One region of the Streptomyces sp. NPDC042364 genome, then DNA from elsewhere that is predicted to be linked to it. Evidence: riboswitches for the same ligand, from Rfam matches in the RefSeq annotation. Region 1 holds a riboswitch; the other holds the start of a gene.
What was found. Region 1 has a riboswitch for glycine ahead of gcvT (glycine cleavage system aminomethyltransferase GcvT). Riboswitches for the same ligand answer to the same signal wherever they lie in the genome.
Positions count from the first base shown of each region.

Region 2: linked by a shared signal. The riboswitch ahead of gcvP (aminomethyl-transferring glycine dehydrogenase) and the one ahead of gcvT (glycine cleavage system aminomethyltransferase GcvT) in region 1 are both predicted to bind glycine.

Region 1 covers NZ_JBWKAJ010000009.1:290,603-294,986, forward strand. The annotation lists gene AC067N_RS20625 (enhanced serine sensitivity protein SseB) at 1-472, opposite strand, end outside; gene AC067N_RS20630 (AAA family ATPase) at 600-1,268, opposite strand; glycine riboswitch at 1,519-1,616, shown strand; glycine riboswitch at 1,617-1,741, shown strand; gene gcvT (glycine cleavage system aminomethyltransferase GcvT) at 1,814-2,938, shown strand; gene gcvH (glycine cleavage system protein GcvH) at 3,106-3,483, shown strand; gene glyA (serine hydroxymethyltransferase) at 3,498-4,384, shown strand, end outside.
Region 2 covers NZ_JBWKAJ010000030.1:10,053-14,436, forward strand. The annotation lists partial or broken gene AC067N_RS35950 (DNA polymerase IV) at 1-731, shown strand, start outside; partial or broken gene AC067N_RS35955 (PRC-barrel domain-containing protein) at 872-1,087, opposite strand; glycine riboswitch at 1,150-1,246, shown strand; gene gcvP (aminomethyl-transferring glycine dehydrogenase) at 1,418-4,303, shown strand.

The sequences.
Region 1 (4,384 bases):
CCGGTTCGAACAGGCGGACGCGGGCGCCGCTCGCCGACCCGTCCAGCGGGGTCCGGGCGGCCCGGCACAGCTCGGCCACGGCGGGTGGCGGCAGCGGGATGCCCACGAGGCCGTCCGGGTTCAGCGCGAGGCCGGCCTGCGGGGGCAGCCCGCGGGCGAACTCGACGGCCGGGGCGATCGTGTACGACATGTGGTTGCCGACGACCTGGCGGAACTGCTCCTCGGAGCTGAAGACCGGCACGTACACCTGGCCGTCCAGCTCCATCGTGGGAAGGTCCAGCTCACGGCTGTTCGGTCCGCCGCCCTCGGGCAGCGGCACCCAGACGAAGCTGCGGGCCAGCACCTCCACGATCCGCGGGCCGGCCCCCGGCACCCCGAGGGAGGCGGAGAGCACCTCCTCCAGCTCGTTGCCGGGCCACCCGCCGTGTCCATGGGGGTGTGCCTGTGCCGGGAAGTCCGCCGGGAAGTCCATCTGCCGCCTACCGCTTTACTCCGTGATGCTGTTGTCCCTGCACCTTAATGCCCTCCGCGGGCAAAGGGGACGGCCCGGCGTCGCCTCCGACGACGCCCCGGCCCCGCCTCTCCCGCAGGACCCGCGCTCAGCCCTCGAAGCCGATCCGCTTCAGCGCGTCCGCGGCGGCCCGGTCGATCAGCACCGCCGAGCCGCAGCCCTCCGGCAGGCGCCCCTTCTCCACGGCCCGCAGCAGCCGGGTCATCGCTCCCCGGTGCCGGGCGAAGGCGTACCGGGACACCCCGCGCCCCCGCTCCCGCTGTCCGTCCCGTGCCTCACCGGGGGTGACGTCCAGCAGCAGCAGATGGAGGGTGCCGCCCCGCCTGGCGGCCTCGCGGGCGAGCCAGCGCCGCACCCATGCCTGGGTCCCGCAGTCGTGCACGACGACGCCCTCGCCGGAGCGCAGCGCGCGGCGGAGCCCGGCGTAGTGCGCGAAACGCACGAGCGGCCGGTACACGGCGTACGGCAGGACACGCGCCAGGCGGGCGTCGAAGCGGTCACGCGTGTCCTGGGAGTCGATCCGCAGACCCGGCACCGCGCGCCGCATCAGGGTCGACTTGCCGCTGCCGGGGAGCCCGGTGACGACCACGACGTCGTCGGCCGCGAACGACAGTTCGTGCGGGCTCCGCCCGGAGCGCTCCCTGAGGTCGCGGACGACCGCCGCCGGGAAGGGGCCGCAGGCCGCGGCGGCCGGGCCGGCGGGCTGCTCGGGCAGGGCGAGGCCCGAGGTCGTCGCGCACGCCGTGGTCCTGTTCACCGTGATCGTCCTCCCCAGGGGTTGAGAGACTCATCCCCACAGACCGTAAAGAGAAGGTAATGCCCGATCGCTCCTGATTCAGTCCTCGTACTGCCACAAGAGTGCTACGGAACGCTACGGCTGTCCTTTCGTCCCGCGTGCCGCCCGGGACGGGTGCGCCTGCTGCGGCGTACCCCCGGCCCTGAGGCTCCCCCTGCCGTGCCGCGTCGATGCGTGCAATGATGTGCGCGCCAACTGCATACCGGCCGCTTGAATCCGCGCGGGAGAGCTCCCAGCAGTCTTCGCTGGGGCGCCGAAGGAGCAAGTCCCTCCCTTGAATCTCTCAGGCCCAGATACCGCGCGGGCGAGGCACATCTGAAAAGCGAGCCGCTGCGCCAGTGGCTCCACCCAAGGTGCAAACCGCGACCACCGGTGCGTCATCAGGACGTACGGTCGAGGTGAACCTCTCAGGTTCCGATGACAGATGGGGAGGAACGTCCTCGCCTTCCCTCACGCTCGGCTTCGCTCGCGCGGGAGGGACCCCCATCGCCTTGGGAGCAGAACCGATGAGCAGTAGCCCCACCGCCGGACCGCGCCGTACCGCGCTCGATGCCCTGCATCGCTCGCTCGGCGCGACGATGACCGACTTCGCGGGCTGGGACATGCCCCTGCGCTACGGCTCCGAGCGCGACGAGCACATCGCCGTACGGACGAGGGCCGGGCTCTTCGACCTCTCCCACATGGGTGAGATCACCGTCACCGGCCCGCAGGCGGCCGCGCTCCTCGACCACGCCCTGGTCGGGAACATCGGCGGGGTGCAGACGGGCCGTGCCCGCTACACCATGATCTGCCGCGAGGACGGCGGCATCCTCGACGACCTGATCGTCTACCGCCTCGCGGAGACCGAGTACATGGTCGTCGCGAACGCCTCCAACGCCCAGGTCGTGCTGGACGCCCTGGTGGAGCGCGCGGCCGGCTTCGACGCCGAGGTCCGCGACGACCGGGACGCGTACGCGCTGATCGCCGTCCAGGGCCCCGAGTCCCCCGGCATCGTGAAGGCGCTCACCGACGCCGACCTGGACGGCCTGAAGTACTACGCGGGCCTGCCGGGCACGGTCGCCGGCGTCCCGGCGCTGATCGCGCGCACCGGGTACACCGGCGAGGACGGCTTCGAGCTGTTCGTGAAGCCGGAGCACGCCGTGGAGCTGTGGCAGGCGCTGACCAAGGCGGGCGAGGGCGTCGGCCTGGTGCCGTGCGGCCTGTCCTGCCGGGACACGCTGCGCCTGGAGGCGGGCATGCCGCTGTACGGGCACGAGCTGACCACCGAACTGACGCCCTTCGACGCCGGGCTCGGCCGGGTGGTGAAGTTCGAGAAGGAGGGCGACTTCGTGGGCCGCGCGGCCCTGCGCGAGGCCGCCGAGAACGCCCACCACGAACCGCCGGTCCTCGTCGGCCTGATCGCCGAGGGCCGTCGGGTCCCCCGTGCCGGGTACCCCGTCGTCGCCGACGGCAAGGTGATCGGCAAGGTCACCTCCGGCGCCCCCTCCCCCACCCTGGGCAAGCCGATCGCCATGGCGTACGTCGACGCCATGTACGCCGCCCCGGGCACCACCGGGGTCGCTGTGGACATCCGGGGCAGCCACGAGCCGTACGAGGTCGTGGCACTGCCGTTCTACAAGCGGTCCAAGTGACACCGTAGGAGTCGGCTCACCGTCGTTCAGAAGCGGCATGGCGGCGTCGTGCGGAACGGCACGGCGCCGCACCCGAGCGTGACAAAGGGCACATCCGCCCTGCTCAACAGCGGTTTCAGCAGTCCCCCATTCATCATCACTCCCCCGCGTACAGGAGAATTCAGGCCATGAGCAACCCGCAGCAGCTGCGCTACAGCAAGGAGCACGAGTGGCTGTCGGCCGCCGAGGACGGCGTCTCGACGGTGGGCATCACGGAGCACGCGGCCAACGCGCTCGGCGATGTCGTCTACACCCAGCTTCCCGAGGTGGGCTCCACGGTGACCGCGGGCGAGTCCTGCGGCGAGCTGGAGTCGACGAAGTCCGTCAGCGATCTGTACTCCCCGGTGAGCGGTGAGATCACCGAGGTCAACGAGGACGTGGTGAACGATCCGTCGCTGGTGAACACCGCCCCCTTCGAGGGCGGCTGGCTGTTCAGGGTACGGGTCACGGACGAGCCGGGCGATCTGCTCTCCGCCGACGAGTACACCGCCTTCATCGCCGGCTGAGAGGTCGTAGCACCATGTCGCTTCTGAACACGCCCCTGCACGAGCTGGACCCGGAGGTCGCGGCCGCGGTCGACGCCGAGCTGCACCGCCAGCAGTCCACCCTGGAGATGATCGCCTCGGAGAACTTCGCTCCGCTCGCCGTCATCGAGGCCCAGGGCTCCGTCCTCACCAACAAGTACGCCGAGGGCTACCCCGGCCGCCGCTACTACGGCGGCTGCGAGCACGTCGACGTCACCGAGCAGATCGCCATCGACCGCGTCAAGGCCCTCTTCGGCGCCGAGTACGCCAACGTCCAGCCCCACTCCGGCGCCTCCGCCAACCAGGCCGCCCTGTTCGCGCTGGCCCAGCCGGGCGACACCATCCTCGGCCTGGACCTCGCCCACGGCGGCCACCTCACCCACGGCATGCGCCTGAACTTCTCCGGCAAGCAGTTCAACGTGGTCGCGTACCACGTCGACACCGCCACCGGACTGGTCGACATGGCCGAGGTGGAGCGCCTCGCCAAGGAGCACCGTCCGAAGGTGATCATCGCCGGCTGGTCGGCGTACCCGCGGCAGCTGGACTTCGCGGAGTTCCGCCGGATCGCCGACGAGGTCGAGGCGTACCTGTGGGTGGACATGGCGCACTTCGCGGGCCTCGTCGCCGCGGGCCTGCACCCCAACCCCGTCGCGTACGCGGACGTGGTCACCTCCACCACCCACAAGACGCTCGGCGGACCGCGCGGCGGGATCATCCTGGCGAAGAAGGACTTCGCCAAGAAGCTCAACTCCTCCGTCTTCCCCGGCTTCCAGGGCGGACCGCTGGAGCACGTCATCGCCGCCAAGGCCGTCTCCTTCAAGGTCGCCGCCGGCGAGGAGTTCAAGGACCGCCAGCGGCGCACGGTCGAGGGCGCGAAGATCCT
Region 2 (4,384 bases), on a different contig from region 1:
GCAGAGGCTCGCCGACCGGTGTGTGCGGCGGCTGAGGAGCGCCGGGCTGTCGGGGCGGACGATCGTGCTGAAGGTGCGGCGGTACGACTTCTCGACGCTGACGCGGTCGGAGACGCTGCGAGGGCCGACGGACGACCCGGCTGTGGTGCGGGAGGCCGCGGCACGGCTGCTGGAGGCCGTCGACACCACCGGCGGGGTGCGGTTGCTGGGGGTGGGGGTCAGCGGGCTCGCCGACTACACGCAGGAGGATCTGTTCGCGCAGGCTGCGGGGGAGCCGGAGCTTCCGGAGGAGGAGACGGTGGAGGAGGTCGTCGCGGAGGAGAGCGCCCCCGTCGAACGGCGGTGGTCGGCCGGGCACGACGTCCGGCACATCGAGTACGGGCACGGGTGGGTGCAGGGGAGCGGGCTCGGCCGGGTCACGGTGCGGTTCGAGACGCCGGGGGACGCGGAACCGGGCCGGGTGCGGACGTTCCGCACGGACGACCCCGATCTCGAGGCGGTGGATCCGCTGCCGTTGGTGCCGGGCGGACCGGTGCGGCCGTCGGAGGCGGTGACCGTGCCGGGTCCCGGAGCCGAGTATGAGGGAGGGGTCGGGCAGACATTCGCCGGGCCGCAGCTGCCGGGGTTGCCGCCACGATCGCGATGAAATGGCAGGTCAGGGGTCTTCCGGGCTTGTCACGTCGCCGAAGTCGTGGTCCAGAGGGGGAGGCGGGGCGATGTCCAGGCCGTAGTGGTGGTAGAGCTGGAGTTCCTGTTCGGGGGAGAGGTGGCGGCCCACGCCGAAGTCGGGGGCGTCCTTGATCAGGGCGCGGTCGAAGGGGACGCGGAGGGAACCCTCGACGAGTTCACTGGGCTCAAGGGGAACGAAGGCGTCGCGGCCGAAGAGGCCCGTGCGTATGGCAGCCCATTCGGGGACGCCGGTCGCGTCGTCCAGGTAGACCTCGTCCACTGTGCCGATCTTGGTGCCCTTGCGGTCGAACGCCTTGCGGCCGATCAGATTGCGCGGATCGATGTCGGTCTGCACGGGCCCTCCAAGTGGTCGCCATGAGGGTTGCAAATCGTTCCTCACCACTACGAAAAGGCACATCGGGGATGGCGGCCACTCGAAGACACGTGCGTTGACCGCGCTGATACGCTGGCAGCGGCTGTTGAACCCGTGCGGGAGAGTCCTCCGGACACCATCCGGAGGCGCCGAAGGAGCAAATCCTCCCCGGAATCTCTCAGGCTCACGTACCGCACGGACGAGGTCACTCTGGAAAGCAGAGCGGGTGTCGACGGTTTCCGCTCTCACCGACGGTGAAAGCCGGTCCTACCCGGGCCGGTGAAGCTCTCAGGTCGAGATGACAGAGGGGGAGGCCGTCCGGGCACCCGTGCCGTGGTGCCCTCGAAGGTCGCGTCAGACCAGGAGGCCTCCGCAATGACCGCCCACCGCATTCCGCTCGCAGAGCTCGAACAGGGAATCCCGTTCGAGCGGCGTCACATCGGACCCGACGCCGAGGCCCGGGCCAAGATGCTCGCCCACGTCGGCTACGGCTCGCTCGACGAGCTGACGGCCGCCGCGGTCCCCGATGTGATCAAGAACGCCGAGGCACTGAAGCTGCCGGGCGCGCGCACCGAGGCCGAGGTGCTCGCCGAGCTGCGGTCGCTCGCGGACCGCAACCAGGTGCTGGGCTCCATGATCGGACTCGGCTACCACGGGACCTTCACGCCGCCCGTCATCCTGCGGAACGTCATGGAGAACCCCGCCTGGTACACGGCTTACACGCCGTACCAGCCCGAGATCTCCCAGGGGCGGCTCGAAGCGCTGCTCAACTTCCAGACCATGGTCGCCGACCTCACCGGCCTTCCCACCTCAGGCGCATCCCTGCTCGACGAGGGCACGGCCGCCGCCGAGGCCATGGCGCTCTCCCGGCGCATGGGCAAGAACAAGAAGGGTCTCTTCCTGGTCGACGCGGACGCGCTGCCGCAGACCATCGCCGTGATCGAGACGCGCGCCGAGCCCACCGGGGTCGAGGTCGTCGTCGCCGACCTCAGCGACGGCATTCCCGCCGACATCGCCTCACGCGAGATCAACGGCGTGCTCCTCCAGTACCCGGGCGCCTCCGGAGCCGTACGCGATCTGAAGCCGGTCATCGAGCAGGCCCACGGACTCGGGGCACTCGTCACCGTCGCCGCCGACCTGCTCGCCCTGACGCTGCTGACCCCGCCCGGTGAGCTGGGCGCCGACATCGCGATCGGTACGACCCAGCGGTTCGGTGTGCCGATGGGCTTCGGCGGGCCCCACGCGGGCTACATGGCCGTGCGCGAGAAGTTCGCGCGCAGCCTGCCCGGACGGCTCGTGGGCGTCTCCGTGGACGCAGACGGGCACAAGGCCTACCGGCTCGCCCTCCAGACGCGTGAGCAGCACATCCGCCGCGAGAAGGCGACCAGCAACATCTGCACCGCCCAGGTGCTGCTGGCCGTGATGGCCGGCATGTACGCCGTCTACCACGGGCCCGAGGGCCTGCGGACCATCGCGCGGCGCACCCACCGGTACGCCACCGTCCTCGCGGCCGGACTCGCCGCGGGCGGGGTGGAGGTCGTGCACGGCGCGTACTTCGACACGCTGACCGTGCGGGTGCCGGGACGGGCCGCCGAGGTCGTGGCGGCCGCGCGCGAGCACGGTGTGAACCTGCACCTCGTGGACGCCGACCAGGTGTCCGTCGCCTGCGACGAGACCACGACGCGGGCGCAGCTGGGTGCCGTGTGGACGGCGTTCGGTGTGGAGGGCAGCGTCGAGGACCTCGACGCCGTCGCCGAGGACACGCTGCCCGAGGCGCTGCTGCGCTCCGACGAGTACCTCACCCACCCGGTGTTCCACGAGAACCGGTCCGAGACGGCGATGCTGCGCTACCTGCGGCGTCTCGCCGACCGGGACTACGCGCTCGACCGGGGCATGATCCCGCTGGGTTCCTGCACCATGAAGCTCAACGCGACCACCGAGATGGAGCCGGTGACCTGGCCCGAGTTCGGGCAGCTGCACCCCTTCGCGCCCGCCGCGCAGGCGCAGGGCTATCTGACGCTGATCCGTGAGCTGGAGGAGCGGCTCGCCGAGGTCACCGGATACGACAAGGTGTCGCTCCAGCCGAACGCCGGATCGCAGGGCGAGCTGGCCGGGTTGCTCGCCGTACGCGGCTACCACCGGGCCAACGGCGACGACCAGCGGACGGTGTGTCTGATCCCGTCCTCCGCGCACGGCACCAACGCCGCGAGCGCCGTGATGGCCGGGATGAAGGTCGTCGTGGTGAAGACCGCCGAGGACGGCGAGATCGACGTCGAGGACCTCCGGACGAAGATCGAGCAGTACCGGGACGAGCTGTCCGTACTGATGATCACCTACCCGTCGACCCACGGGGTGTTCGAGGAGCACGTCGCCGACATCTGCGCCCAGGTGCACGACGCGGGCGGCCAGGTGTACGTCGACGGCGCCAACCTCAACGCGCTGGTGGGCCTCGCCAAGCCCGGCCACTTCGGCGGTGACGTCTCGCACCTGAACCTGCACAAGACGTTCTGCATCCCGCACGGCGGAGGCGGCCCCGGTGTCGGCCCGGTGGCGGTCCGGGAGCACCTGGCGCCGTATCTGCCGAACCACCCGATGCAGCCCGCGGCCGGCCCGGAGACCGGTGTGGGTCCGATCTCGGCCGCCCCGTGGGGCTCGGCGGGCATCCTGCCGATCTCGTGGGCGTACGTCCGGCTGATGGGCGGCGAGGGCCTCAAGCGGGCGACGCAGGTCGCCGTGCTCAGCGCCAACTACATCGCCAAGCGGCTGGAGCCGCACTACCCGGTGCTCTACACCGGCCCGGGCGGGCTCGTCGCGCACGAGTGCATCGTCGACCTGCGGCCGCTGGCGAAGACGACCGGCGTGAGCGTCGACGACATCGCCAAGCGGCTGATCGACTACGGCTTCCACGCGCCGACGATGTCGTTCCCGGTGGCCGGGACACTGATGATCGAGCCGACCGAGTCGGAGGACCTCGCCGAACTGGACCGGTTCTGCGACGCGATGATCGCGATCCGCGCCGAGATCGAGAAGGTCGGCGCGGGCGAGTGGCCCGCCGAGGACAACCCGCTGCGGAACGCGCCGCACACCGCGGCCGCGCTCGGCGGCGAGTGGAACCACGCGTACACACGTGAGGAGGCCGTGTTCCCGGCCGGGGTCAAGCCCGCCGACAAGTACTGGCCGCCGGTGCGCCGGATCGACCAGGCCTTCGGCGACCGTAACCTGGTCTGCTCCTGCCCGCCGCTGGACGCCTACGAAGAGTAGTCATCCGCGCATACGCCTCGGGGCCGGTTCGGAGAGTGATTCTCCGGCCGGCCCCTCTTGTTGCTTGTGTCCGGGCGGACG